3 regions of the Streptomyces sp. MCA2 genome follow, and region 1 is predicted to be linked to each of the others. Evidence: riboswitches for the same ligand, from Rfam matches in the RefSeq annotation. Region 1 holds a riboswitch; each other region holds the start of a gene.
The links. A riboswitch is a leader RNA that binds a small molecule or an ion and turns the genes downstream of it on or off. The one in region 1 is predicted to bind cobalamin.

Region 2: another riboswitch for cobalamin. It lies ahead of metE (5-methyltetrahydropteroyltriglutamate--homocysteine S-methyltransferase); the one in region 1 lies ahead of M8I34_RS18270 (HoxN/HupN/NixA family nickel/cobalt transporter).
Region 3: another riboswitch for cobalamin. It lies ahead of cobN (cobaltochelatase subunit CobN); the one in region 1 lies ahead of M8I34_RS18270 (HoxN/HupN/NixA family nickel/cobalt transporter).

What each region holds. Positions count from the first base shown of each region.
Region 1 covers NZ_JAMJFM010000019.1:124,832-129,318, forward strand. Annotated here, with positions in the region: gene M8I34_RS18260 (DoxX family protein) at 136-687, shown strand; gene M8I34_RS18265 (VOC family protein) at 847-1,347, shown strand; gene M8I34_RS18270 (HoxN/HupN/NixA family nickel/cobalt transporter) at 1,434-2,615, opposite strand; cobalamin riboswitch at 2,646-2,894, opposite strand; gene M8I34_RS18275 (alpha/beta fold hydrolase) at 2,965-3,813, opposite strand; gene M8I34_RS18280 (MarR family winged helix-turn-helix transcriptional regulator) at 3,810-4,487, opposite strand, start outside.
Region 2 covers NZ_JAMJFM010000020.1:104,536-109,022, forward strand. Annotated here, with positions in the region: gene M8I34_RS18825 (Ig-like domain-containing protein) at 1-537, shown strand, start outside; gene M8I34_RS18830 (hypothetical protein) at 553-1,002, opposite strand; gene M8I34_RS18835 (aldo/keto reductase) at 1,314-2,372, opposite strand; cobalamin riboswitch at 2,536-2,723, shown strand; partial or broken gene metE (5-methyltetrahydropteroyltriglutamate--homocysteine S-methyltransferase) at 2,897-4,487, shown strand, end outside.
Region 3 covers NZ_JAMJFM010000001.1:332,121-336,607, reverse strand. Annotated here, with positions in the region: gene cobN (cobaltochelatase subunit CobN) at 1-2,577, opposite strand, end outside; cobalamin riboswitch at 2,615-2,742, opposite strand; gene cobG (precorrin-3B synthase) at 2,909-4,321, shown strand.

The sequences.
Region 1 (4,487 bases):
TGTTCTCGGGGCCGGCGCTACGCGCTGTTATTCGCCATGGGGCCGCTGTGTATCGTCGGGATGTGACTTGAAGTTTCAAGTAATTGTCCGCGGCGCCTCGCGGACCCGTCCCCGACATGCGAAAGAGCGCTCCCCATGACCTCCCCCCTCGGCACTCTCCAGTCCGCCCGTATCGGCACCCCGACGCGCCACGCCCCCTCGCCGCACGGCTACGACACCGGGCTGTTCCTGCTGCGGATCGCGCTCGGACTGACCATGGCCGCCCACGGCGCCCAGAAGCTGTTCGGCTGGTTCGGAGGTCCGGGGCTGGACGGGACCGCGCAGTTCTTCACGATGAGCGGCTATCCGGCGGGCAAGACGATGGCCGTCGTCGCCGGGCTGAGCGAGACGCTCGGCGGGCTGGGGCTCGTGGCCGGGCTGCTCACGCCGCTCGCCGCGGCAGCGGTCGTCGGCACGATGATCAATGCCCTCGCCGTGAAGTGGGGCGGGGGCTTCTTCGCGCCCAAGGGCGTGGAGTACGAGCTGCTGCTGACCGCCGGTGCGGCGGCGCTGGCGCTGACCGGGCCCGGCCGCTACGCCGTCGACCGCGTCCTGCCGGGCCTGCGCGCCCATCGGGCGGGCTACGGCGTGGCCGCGCTGGTGCTGGGCGGGGTGCTGGCAGGCGTGGTGCTTCTGGTCCGGAAGTGACCCGACCCCGGACCTCGGCCCTCGGCCCTCGGGCCGGAGACCCTCCGGATACCGGCCCGGGGATTCCGGGCAGGGACGGGACGGGCGGGGTAGAGCAGTGTGGGGAGGGCGCAGCGGCCCCTGGTCGTACCGCTGCGGCAGAAACGGAGAGCAGGCTTCATGTCCGTACGACGTCTTAACCACGCGGTGCTCTACGTCCGCGATGTGGCGCGGTCGGTCGCTTTCTACACCGACACCCTCGGGCTCGAGGTGGGGACCGAGATTCCGGGACGGGCCGCGTTCCTCCGCGCGCCCGGCTCGCTCAACGACCATGACCTGGCGCTGTTCGCGGTGGGACCGGACGCACCGGGGCCCGAGGCCGGTCGGGTCGGGCTCTACCACCTGGCCTGGGAGACCGGCACGCTCGGCGAACTCGTCGCGGCACATGCACGGCTCGTCGAGCGGGGCGCGCTGGTGGGGTCGAGTGATCACCTCGTCGCCAAGTCGCTGTACGCCAAGGACCCGGACGGCATCGAGTTCGAGGTGATGTGGCGGGTCCCGCGGGAGGACTGGCCGGGCCCGGACCAGCCGGACCGGCTGCTGCCCCTCGACCTGGCGGCGGCGCTGGAGCGCTGGGGGCCGGATCTGATGACGGGCGCGGCGGCCGGTTCGGCCACCTGACCGGGCAGCCGCGCCCGGGCGGCGGTACGGGCACGGGCGGTGATACGGGCGGCGGCTGCGTACGGGGCTGCTGGGGCTGAGGTGCCTCAGGCGCCCGGCGCGGCCTGCTCCACCTGCTCTGCCTGCTCCGCCTGCTCTGCCTGTTCCGTCGGCTCCGCCTGCGGCGTCGGCTTCGTTCGCGCCGCCCAGCGCTTCTCGACGCCGGCCAGTCGCCAGTACGCCAGCGCCGCGGCCCACACCACCACGAAGAGGCCGACGATGAGGAAGCCGACATTGTCGAGGTCGAGGCCGGAAATCCAGCCGGTGAGCGGGTCGTTGAGGGCGAGCTTGTCGTGCAGCACGGTCACCAGCTCGATCGTGCCGATGAAGAAGGCGACGGCGATCGACAGGCCGGTGATGGTGAGGTTGTAGTAGACCTTGCGCACCGGGTTGGAGAACGCCCACTGGTAGGCGAAGTTCATGAAGGTCCCGTCGAGGGTGTCGAACAGGCTCATCCCGGCGGCGAAGAGCAGCGGCAGACACAGCACCGCGTACCAGGGCAGGCCGGCCGCGGCGCCGCTGCCCGCCATCACCATCAGGGTCACCTCGGTCGCGGTGTCGAAGCCGAGCCCGAAGAGGAAGCCGAGCGGGAACATCTGGCCGGGACGGGTGATCGAGCGGGTGAACCGGCCCAGGAAGCGGTTCATGAAGCCGCGTGCGTCGAGGCGCTGTTCCAGCTCGGCCTCGTCGTAGTGGCCGTTGCGCATACCGCGGAAGACCCGCCAGATCCCGGCCAGCGCGATGAGGTTCAGGGCGGCGATGAGGTAGAGGAACGTACCCGAGATCGTCGTGCCGATCGTGCCCAGGATCTGGTGCGTACGGGATTCGTCGTTGAGCAGCGTGCCCGCGAGCTGGGCGCCGCCCGCCACCAGGGCCGCCATCGCGACGACGACACTGGAGTGCCCGAGGGCGAACCAGAAGCCGACCGACACCGGCCGCTTTCCGTCGGCCATCAGCTTGCGGGTGGTGTTGTCGATCGCGGCGATGTGGTCGGCGTCGAAGGCGTGCCGCATGCCGAGGGTGTAGGCGGTGATGCCGAGCCCGACACCGAAGACCTGGCTGCCCACGGCGTAGTGATGGGGGACCACGAGCAGGAAGAGCACGCCGAAGGCGACGACGTGCAGACCGGCTATGACGGCCATCAGGCCCGCGGTGCGGACGGTGTCCTGCCGGCGCCAGCGGAAAGCGGCGGAAGCAGGGGTGTTGCGGGTATCGGTGGACAGGGCCATCCGGCGGTCACGCTCCAGCACCTCGTGGATCAGTTCGTGAGATGCCGTGGCCGGTCTCCTGGCTTGGGGGTACCACCCTGCTCCTTGAGAGCTTGGGGGAGGGTGTACGCGTCCGCCCCCGCCTTCCCGGCCGCGGGCTGCGGTCAGTGGCGCCACCGGCGCGTCGTGCGCCGGTGGAAGGGGCGAAGACTCCCCGATCACAGTGGCGAGGGCCGCTCCGGACTGGGACCACACGGTCCGTCACCGGTCTTCCCGTACACCACGGCCCGGTCACTCTAACTGCCGCCCGGGAGGTGCGAGGTTCGCGGGGCCGGGCCCTGGGCGGTGGGCGATCGGTGGTCGCGGGGCGTCAGTACTCCAGGGCCGAGAGGAAGGCATGGAGTTCGTGGTCGAAGAGCGCGGTGTTCTCCAGATTGACCATGTGGGCCGCGCCCGGTATCCGGACTCTTCGGGCGCCGGGGACGGTCAGCGCTATCGCATGGGCGTTGGCGGAGATGTCGCTGCTGTCGAGGTCACCGTCGAACACGACCGTCGGCACCCGGATCTCGCCGAGGCGGTCGGCGGCGCCGACCTCAAGGGGCATACCGGCGCCCGCCCCGTCGGCATGCACCTCCACATTGGCCTCCGCCGAGGCGCGCATCCGCTCACGGAATCCCGGGTGCACCGCGGACGGTTCGCGATGCGGTCCGTCCACCCACATCCGCAGGAAGTGCTCGACATAGCGTTCCGCGCCGTCGGGGGCGCCGATCGCCGCCACCTGCGCCTTGATGTGCTCCAGGAGGAAGGGGTCGGTGAAGGCGCGGCCGCTGATCCCGGGGGAGGCGAGCGCGAGGGCCGTCACCCGGTCCGGGTGGGCTATGGCGGTGTCGAGCGCGACCCGCGCACCATGGGAGAGGCCGACGAGGACGGCGTCGGGGACATCGAGCGCGTCGAGCAGGGCGCACAGGTCGTCGTGGTTGGCGTAGTCGCCGGCCACGGTGGAGGACAGTCCATGGCCGCGGAAGTCGTAACGGATCGCGCGCAGGCCGGAGTTCACCAGCCAGGCGAACTGCTCGTCCCACATGTGCTGGTCGAGCATGCCGCCGTGGAGCAGCACCACCGCGGGGCCCGAGCCGGCCGTCTCGTAGAACAGCTCGCCGTCGTCGACCGGCACGATGCCGTTGTCGATCTCGGACCAGGCGGTGATTCCTCGGGTCATCTTGCGGGCCGTCCTTTGTGTACCTGATGCGGTGAAGCGGGCGTGATGCCATTGTCATCGCTATTGCCGTCACTGCCGCAACTGCCCTGACTGTCGCTTTCCTCCGGCGCACTGCGCGGGCCGTTCGCCAGATGCCGGAATTCCTCGCCGAGCCGGTCCAGTACATGCAGTGCGGTACGGACGTCCCCGGCGGGCAGATCGGCCAGCCGCCGGCGCAGCTCCGACGCCTCGAACGCCTGGATGCCGCCTATCGCCGCCGTGCCTTCGGCGGTGAGCCGGATCAGGGAGGAGCGGCGGTGTGCGGGGTTCGGGGCCGTCACGACCAGACCCAGCTCCGCGGCGTGGTTCACCCAGCGCTGCACCGGCTGCCGGTCGAGCCCCATGGCGCGCGCCAACTGCGGCACGGTCTGCGGGCCTTCGCTGCGCAGCGCGTCCAGCAGGGCGTGTTCGCCGGCCGTCATGCCCGTGCCCGCCAGCTCGTGCTCCACCGCGCGGACGACCGTGCGGTGCAGTGGCCACAGGCGTCGGATGACGCCGTACAGCAGGTCTTCGGCGGGCGTCGGATCCCCGCCGCCGGCACGCTCGGTATGGCTCGCGACGACACTCACGGCGTCCCCTTCGACATCCTCTTCGGCAACCTCGTCGACGCTCCCTTGCACATCCCCCTCAATGAC
Region 2 (4,487 bases), on a different contig from region 1:
TCCGGGATCAACTCCGGTGACGACGGCGGCTGGTTCGCCCGCGACTACGACTTCGGCTTCCGCATCGGCGCCGACCACAAGGCCGTCATCGATGTGCCCTCGCACACGCTGACGATGTACGAGAACGGCAAGAGCGTCGGCAGCATCACCGGCTCCGCGGGCTCCCCGCAGGACCCGACCCGCGGCGGGGTGCACACCGTACGCAGCAAGAACGCGGCCGAGACGATGGATTCCGCCACCATCGGCCACGGCGACGAGTGGAGCCTGCCCTCCAAGTGGGTCACCCACCTCACCGCGTCCGGGACCTTCCTGCACTCCGCCCCGTGGAACAAGTCGATCGGTGTGGAGAACAACAGCCACGGCTGCTTCGGCATGACGACCTCGGACGCCAAGAGGATCTACGACTTCCTGCCGATCGGCTCCACGGTCGAGGTGAAGGGCACCGCCAACACCAACAAGACCGACGTCGGCAACGGCCTGGAGGTCTGGCAGGAGAGCTGGGAGCAGTGGCAGCAGCGCAGCGCGCTGACGCACTGACCCTGCGCGGGACGCTCATCTGCGGTGCCTGCCGAGGACGCGGGGGCGGGTGAGCAGCAGGAAGACGGTGGCCAGGGCGGCGACGGCCTGGGCCAGGGCGGCGAGCTTCTTCTCGCCGCTCCAGCCCGGTTCGTACATGTCCGGCAACGGCCCCGGCGCGCCGAGATCCACGTAGGTGTAGAGGAGCAGCAGCGCGAGCCCGCCCGTCGCGACGAGCCAGGCGAAGGTGTCGGCCGCCGGGCGGCGCCAGGTCAGCACGAGCAGGGCGGCGAGCACGGCCAGTGCGGCGTCGACGCGGAACAGCAGGCCCTGGCCGAGGGTTGCCGTGACCTCGTCGTACCGGCCGGCGAGCCGGGCGTGGACGTAGGCGTCCACGGCCAGCCCGGCCGCCGCCAGCAGCCGCGCGACACCGCGGGCGACCCGGCGGGGCCGCCCGCGCTCCGGTACGGAGTTGTCCAGTGCCACGGCTTCTCCCGGCCTCACGGTGAGCGACGGCAGCCGGGCCGGCGGACGGTGGGCGAGGCCTTCATGTACGGGTGGACGCCGCGGGGTCCGCGGCGGACAAGGCGGCGGTGGCCGCGGCGACAGCCGTCCTGGCGATCTTCCTCATCGGGCGTCCGTCTCCTTCGGTCCGGCCGGTCCGGCCCGCGCGGGCCACACCCACCTCACTAGACCGCAGACGCCGCCGCCCGGCCATCCGGGCGGCGGCGTTCGGCGTACCGGGCAGCCGGCCGCCGGGGCGGCGACGTGGCACCGTACGCGGCGATACGTACGGGTCAGCAGATCTCGCTCGTCGTACGGCGGTACGTGGAGCGCCGGTCATCGATCTCGGACCAGCGGTCGCCGTAGACGTTCTCGGTGATGCCCGGCTCCCGCAGGAAGTCGTGCGGGAAGCCCAGCGGCACCGCGCTGCACCGGTCGAGCCGCGCCAGCGCGTCGGCGTCCAGCGTGACATCGACGGCGGCCAGGTTGTCGAGGAGCTGGCTCTCCTTGGTGGCGGCGACGATCGGGATGATGTTGCCGGGCCGGCTGCGCAGCCACGCCAGCGCCACCTGCGCCGGGCTCCAGCCGCCCTGCTCGGCGATCTCCAGCACCGCGGTGACGGTCTCCTCGGCGTGGTCGTCGAGCCGGCCGTCCTCGCCGACGACATCCAGCCGGCCCGTCTCACCACGGCGGTACTTGCCGGTGAGCCGGCCCGCCGCGAGCGGCGCCCAGGCCAGCACGGCCAGGTCGAAGGCGCGGGCCTGGGGCAGCAGTTCGCGCTCCGGGGTCCGCTCCAGCAGGTTGTAGCGCAGCTGCGAGCCCGCGAACGCGGTCCAGCCGCGCAGCTCGGCGAGGGTGTTGGCCTGCGCGATCTCCCAGGCCGGCCAGTCCGAGACGCCGACGTAGAGCACCTTCCCGGACCGGACCACGTCGTCCAGCGCCCGCATCACCTCCTCCACGGGCGTGAAGTTGTCCCGTGCGTGCACCCACAGCACATCGAGGTGGTCGGTGCGCAGCCGGTCCAGGCTCGTCTCCACCGACCGGACGAGGTTCTTGCGGTGGCTGCCCGCCGCGTTCACCTCGCCCTTGCGGGTCGCGCAGGTGTACTTGGTCCCCAGGACGAAGCTGTCCCGGCGGCCTTCGAGCAGCTCCCCCAGGATCCGCTCCGAGGCGCCTTCGGTGTAGTTGTTGGCGGTGTCGATGAAGTTGCCGCCCGCGTCCGCATACGCGTCCAGGATCCGGCCGCTGGTGTCCTTGTCCGCGCCCCAGCCCCAGTCCTCGCCGATGGTCATGGTGCCCAGGCTCAGCTCGCTCACCCGCAGACCGGTCCTGCCGAACAGTGTGTAGCGCACGTGGTTCCCTTCGATCGGGGCAGCTCTCCTGTGGTGCGCTCACGCTAGGAGCTGGAGCGCGCTCCAGCGCAAGACGCGGCCCGGCGGCGGCGTCCGGTTCCGGCCGCGGCCGGGGCACGGGCCGGGAGGGGCGTTGACGGCATGCCCTAGGGTGGCCGCAGCAACTGGTTCGCCCTGCCCGCCAGGCAGGCGCGTCGCAAGAGGGAACCCGGTGGAAATCCGGGACTGCCCCGCAGCGGTGAGTGGGAACGACCGCCGTCATACGCACTGGGCCCGGCCGGGTCTGGGAAGCGACGGCCAGTAGATGTCCGCCTTCGGCGGACGTGCCCGCGAGTCCGAAGACCTGCCAGTGCCCCCGCGCGACCGGTGCGCGGGGAGATCTCGGTGACCTCGAGGGCGGGTCGGCGGACATCAGACGGGCATCACACGGCGGCAATGCGCCGGGGTCCGTCCGGTTTGCCGTCCCTTCGCGTCCTCGACCCGTCCCCGGGGTCCATGGAGACACACTCGCGAAGGAGAGTTCCGTGACCAGCACGTCCGCAGCCGCGGCAGCACACGCCACCGTGCACGGCTATCCCCGTCAGGGGCAGCACCGTGAACTGAAGAAGGCCATCGAGGACTACTGGAAGGGCCGCGTCGGCGCCGACGCCCTCCGCGGCACCGCCGCCGAGCTGCGCCGCGGCAATTGGCAGCAGCTCGCCGAGGCCGGTGTCCACGAGGTGCCGACCGGCGACTTCTCGTACTACGACCACGTCCTGGACACCAGCGTGATGCTCGGCGCGATCCCCGCCCGGCACCGCGCCGCGGTGGCCGCCGACCCTCTGGACGGCTACTTCGCGATGGCCCGCGGCACGCAGGACGTGGCGCCGCTGGAGATGACCAAGTGGTTCGACACCAACTACCACTACCTGGTACCGGAGTTGGGTCCGGACACGGTCTTCGCCGCGGACTCCGCCAAGCAGGTCGCCGAGCTGACGGAGGCACTCGGTCTCGGCCTCAGCGCCCGCCCGGTCCTCGTCGGGCCGGTGACCTATCTTCTGCTGGCCAAGCCCGCGCCCGGTGTCGCGGCCGGTTTTGACCCGTTGACGCTGCTCGACCGGCTGCTGCCCGTCTACGCCGAGGTGCTCGCCGATCTGCGGGCGGCCGGCGCCGACTGGGTGCAGCTGGACGAACCGGCGCTGGTGCAGGACCGCTCCCCCGCCGTGCTGGACGCCGCGGCCCGCGCCTACCGCGATCTCGGCACGCTCGGCGACCGCCCGCGGCTGCTGGTCGCCTCGTACTTCGACCGGCTGGGCGAGGCGCTGCCCGTGCTGGCCAAGGCGCCCGTCGACGGACTGGCGCTGGACTTCACCGGTGCCGCGGCCGGCAACCTCGGTGATCTGGCGGCGGTCGGCGGGCTGCCCGGCAAGCGGCTGGTGGCCGGTGTCGTCAACGGCCGCAATGTGTGGATCAACGACTTCGAGAAGTCGCTGGCCACGCTGGGGACCCTCCTCGGCCTGGCCGACCGGGTCGATGTCTCGTCCTCGTGCTCGCTGCTGCATGTGCCGCTGGACGCCGCCGCCGAGCGGGACATCGACCCGCAGATCGCCCGCTGGCTGGCCTTCGCCCGGCAGAAGACCGCGGAGGTCGTGACGCTGGCGCGTGGCCTGGCCCAGGGCACCGGCTCCATCGCGGCCGAACTCGCCGCCAACCGCGCGGACTTGTCCTCCCGGGCGGGTTCGGCGCTCACCCATGACCCGGCGGTGCGCGCCCGTGCCGCGGCCGTCACCGACGCCGACGGCCGCCGTTCGCAGCCGTACGCCGAGCGCGCCGCCGCCCAGCGCGCGCACCTGGGGCTGCCGCTGCTGCCGACCACCACCATCGGCTCGTTCCCGCAGACCGCCGAACTGCGCACCGCCCGCGCCGATCTGCGGGCCGGGCGGATCGACACCGCGGGGTACGAGGAGCGCATCAAGACCGAGATCCGCGACGTCCTCGGCTTCCAGGAAAAGGCCGGCATCGACGTCCTGGTGCACGGCGAGCCCGAGCGCAACGACATGGTCCAGTACTTCGCCGAGCAGCTCACCGGCTACCTGGCCACCCAGCACGGCTGGGTGCAGTCCTACGGCACCCGCT
Region 3 (4,487 bases), on a different contig from region 1:
CATCGCGCTCGTGCCCCACAGGGACAGCCCGACCGACTGCGGCCAGTCGCCGTTGTCGGAGCGGTAGCGCTCCAGGAGCGAGTCGGCGAGGGCCTGACCGGTCTCCCAGGCCAGACGGGAGGGAACGGCCTTGGGGTCGACGGAGTAGAAGTTACGGCCCGTCGGCAGAACGTTGACCAGGCCACGGAGCGGGGATCCCGAGGGGCCCGCCGGGACGAAGCCGCCGTTCAGCGCGTGCACGGCGTGGTCGATCTCGTCGGTGGTGGCGGCGAGGCGCGGGACGACCTGGCGGGCGGCGAAGTCGAGGATGTCGGCGACCGCGGACGAGTGCCCCTCGGCGACAGCGGACACCGCCGCCGGGTCCCAGTCCGCGTCCTCCATCGCCTGGACCAGGCCGCGGGCGGTGGCCTCGGCCTCGTCGGCCGTCGTACGGGTCGCGGCGGACTCGTCGAGACCGAGTGCCTCGCGCAGACCGGGCAGGGCGGACGTACCGCCCCAGATCTGGCGGGCGCGGAGGATGGACAGGACGAGGTTGACGCGGGCCTCACCGGCCGGGGCGCCGCCCAGGACATGCAGACCGTCGCGGATCTGGGCGTCCTTGACCTCGCACAGCCAGCCGTCGACGTGCAGCAGGAAGTCGTCGAAGCCGTCGTCGTCCGGGCGGGCCTCCAGGCCCAGGTCGTGGTCGAGCTTGGCGGCCTGGATCAGCGTCCAGATCTGGGCGCGGATCGCGGGCAGCTTGGCCGGGTCCATGGCGGAGATCGCCGCATACTCGTCGAGCAGCTGCTCCAGGCGCGCGATGTCGCCGTAGGACTCGGCGCGGGCCATCGGCGGCACGAGGTGGTCGACGAGGGTGGCGTGCACCCGGCGCTTGGCCTGGGTGCCCTCGCCGGGGTCGTTGACCAGGAAGGGGTAGACGAGCGGGAGGTCACCGAGGGCGGCGTCCGGGCCGCAGGCCGCGGACAGGCCCGCGTTCTTGCCGGGCAGCCACTCCAGGTTGCCGTGCTTGCCCAGGTGGACCATGGCGTCCGCGCCAAAACCGCCGTCGTCCGCGGAGGCCGCGATCCAGCGGTACGCCGCCAAGTAGTGGTGCGAGGGCGGCAGATCGGGGTCGTGGTAGATCGCGATCGGGTTCTCGCCGAAGCCGCGCGGCGGCTGGATGAGGATGAGGAGATTGCCGCGGCGCAGGGCGGCCAGCACGATGTCGCCGTCGGGGTTGCTGCTGCGGTCGACGAACATCTCGCCGGGCGGCGGCCCCCAGTGCTCCTCGACGGAGTCCCGGAGCTCCTGCGGGAGCGTGGCGTACCAGCGCTTGTAGTCGGCGGCCGGGATACGGACGGGGTTACGGGCGAGCTGCTCCTCGGTGAGCCACTCCTGGTCGTGGCCGCCGGCCTCGATGAGGGCGTAGATCAGCTCGTCACCGTCGCCGGACACCAGGCCGGGAACCTCTTCGGTGCCGAAGTCGTAGCCGTCGGCCTGAAGGCGGCGCAGCAGGGCGACGGCACTGGCCGGGGTGTCCAGGCCGACCGCGTTGCCGATCCGGGAGTGCTTGGTCGGGTACGCGGACAGCACCAGCGCGAGGCGCTTCTCGGCGGCCGGGATGTGCCGCAGCCGGGCGTGCCGGACGGCGATGCCGGCGACCCGGGCGGCGCGCTCGGGGTCGGCGACGTACATCGGCAGACCGTCCTCGTCGACCTCCTTGAAGGAGAACGGGACGGTGATCAGCCGGCCGTCGAACTCGGGGACCGCGATCTGCGAGGCGGCGTCCAGCGGCGACAGCCCCTCGTCGTTCTCCTCCCAGGCGCTGCGCGGCCCGGTCAGGCACAGGGCCTGGAGGATCGGTACGTCGAGGGCGGCCAGCGCGCCCGCGTCCCAGGACTCGTCGTCGCCGCCGGCGGAGGCCTCGGCGGGCTTGGTGCCGCCCGCGGCGAGAACCGTGGTGACCAGGGCGTCGGCGGCCCGCAGCTCCTCGATCAGCTCCGGCTCGGGGGCGCGGAGGGAGGCGACGAACAGGGGCCGGGCGCGGCCGCCCGCCGCCTCGATCTGCTCGCACAGGGTCCGTACGAAGCCGGTGTTGCCGCTCATGTGGTGGGCGCGGTAGTAGAGCACGGCGACCAGCGGGCCGGTCTCGTTGCGGGCTTCCCACTCCAGCGGGCCCCAGGACGGCGCCGGGGCCGGCGGGTCGAAGCCGTGGCCGGTCAGCAGCACCGTGTCGGAGAGGAAGCGGGCGAGCTGGTCGAGGTTGGCGGGCCCGCCGTGCGCGAGGTAGGCGTGCGCCTCGGCCGCGATGCCGACCGGGACCGTCGACTGCTCCATGAGCTGGGCGTCGGGGGCCTGTTCACCGGTGAGCACGACGACCGGCCGGTGCTGGTCCTCGGCGAGCAGCACCTCCAGGCCCTCCTCCCAGGCACGGATGCCGCCGAGGAGGCGTACGACGACGAGGTCACAGCCCTCCAGCAGCGCGGGCAGTTCGGCGACATCGAGCCGGGCGGGGTTGGCGAGCCGGTACGGCACGGGACCCGTGGCCGCGCGGGCGCTGAGCAGGTCGGTGTCGGAGGTCGACAGCAGCAGAAGCATGCGAGCGCAGGCCTTCCTCGGGGTGTCCGCGCCCCGGGTGGTCGTAAGGACGGCGGGAGTTCCTGGCTCGCCCGGCGGTTTCCGGGTTCACAGTGGCGGGACCGCGCCGGATTCTCACCGGGCTTCCTCCCTAGGGCCGTAGGACCCTGCGCCGTCGCTGGCGTCGGTGGGCCAGCCGACCCACCGACCTGCATAGTAAGGGCTGTGGACGGCCGAGGTAAGCGGGCCTCCGGGCAGGCCGGACCGGTGCGGGGGCGCGCACGCCGCGGGCCGGGCGCCTGGCCGGATCCGGCCCGGATCGGCGCCCGCCCCCGTGGGTATGCTCGCGGCCATGCCGCCCTCCCCCTCGACACGGCCCCAGGCCGCCGCACCGCCGCTGCGCGACCGCGGTGACGCCTGCCCGGGAGCGCTGCGGCTGCACCGGGCCGCCGACGGCCATCTCGCCCGAATCCGGCTGCCCGCCGGAGATCTGACGGTTCGTCAGGCTGCTGCCCTGGCCGATGCCGCGGACCTGCTCGGCGACGGCCATCTCTCCCTCACCTCCCGCGGCAACGTCGAGCTCCGCGGCCTCGCGGAGGGCTGCGGCGGCCGGCTCGCCGCGCTGCTGCGCGACGCCGGCCTGCTGCCCTCCGAACGCCATGAACGCATCCGCAACATCCTCGCTTCCCCGCTGGCCGGACTGGACCGCCACACCCCTTCTGACGTGCGACGGTGGGCCCGTGAGCTGGACGCGCTGCTCTGTGCGAGCGAGTCCGCGACCGCCCTCTCGGGCCGTTTCCTGTTCGTGCTGGACGACGGGCGGGGCGATGTGGCGGCGCTCGGCGGAGATGTGAGCTTGCTCGCAGAAGCAGAAGCAGACGCAGAACCGGGAGCGGCCGGGGACCGGTCCGGCCCGGCGGGCGGCGCCCTGCTGCGGGTCGGCGACGATCCGGCGGCGCTGCGGATCGCAGGACCGGACGCTCCGCGTGCCGCGCTCGCCGCCGCCGAGGCCTTCCTGACCGCCGCCGCGGCGAGCGGCAGCGGCGCCTGGCGGGTCCGCGAACTCCCCGACGGACACGGCCTGACGGCCCGGGACGTGGCGGCGGCACTGCGGTCGGCGGGCATCCGGGCCGCTTTTGTGCCCGAGGCTCCCGCACCCGGCACCCGCACCTCCCCGCCGTACGCGGACTCCGCCGCCCCCGGCATCGTCGAGGGCCCCGACGACGACCGCGCGCTCTCGGTCCTGGCGCCGCTGGGCCGGCTGTCGGTGACCCAATGGCGGCTGCTGACCGCGATCGCCGCCGGCGACGGCTCGGGGGCGCTGCGCCTCACCCCGTGGCGCGGCGTCGTCCTGCCCGGACTGCCGGCCGCCGCGGCACCCCGCCGGCTGGCGGAGCTGACCACCGCCGGACTGATCACCGACCCGGCCTCTCCCTGGCACCGGCTCGGCGCCTGTACGGGCCGCCCCGGCTGCGCCAAGTCCCTCACCGACGTACGCGCCGACGCGACGGCCGCGCTCGCCGCCGGCGCGGCCGTCCCGGACGGACTGCCCACCGGCCCCGCCCCCGAGGGCCTCCCCGTGTACTGGTCCGGCTGCGCACGCCGCTGCGGTCACCCGCACGGCACCTGGATCGACGTACTGGCCACGGCGGAGGGCTACCGGGTAGCACTGGTGGGACCGGACACCGCACCGGACACCGCACCGACCGCCGCACGCACCGCGGCACCCCCGCCCACGGCTCCGGCCCCGGCCCCGGCCCCATGAACCACAGCAACCCCAAAGCCCCATGCCCTGGCCCATGAACCACCCGAGCCACCCGAGCCACCCGAGCCACCCGAGCTATGCGAACCACCCGAGCCATGCGAACCACCTGAATTACCCGATCCAGCCGATCCACCCGATTCATGTGAACCACCGAGCCCTCCCGCAC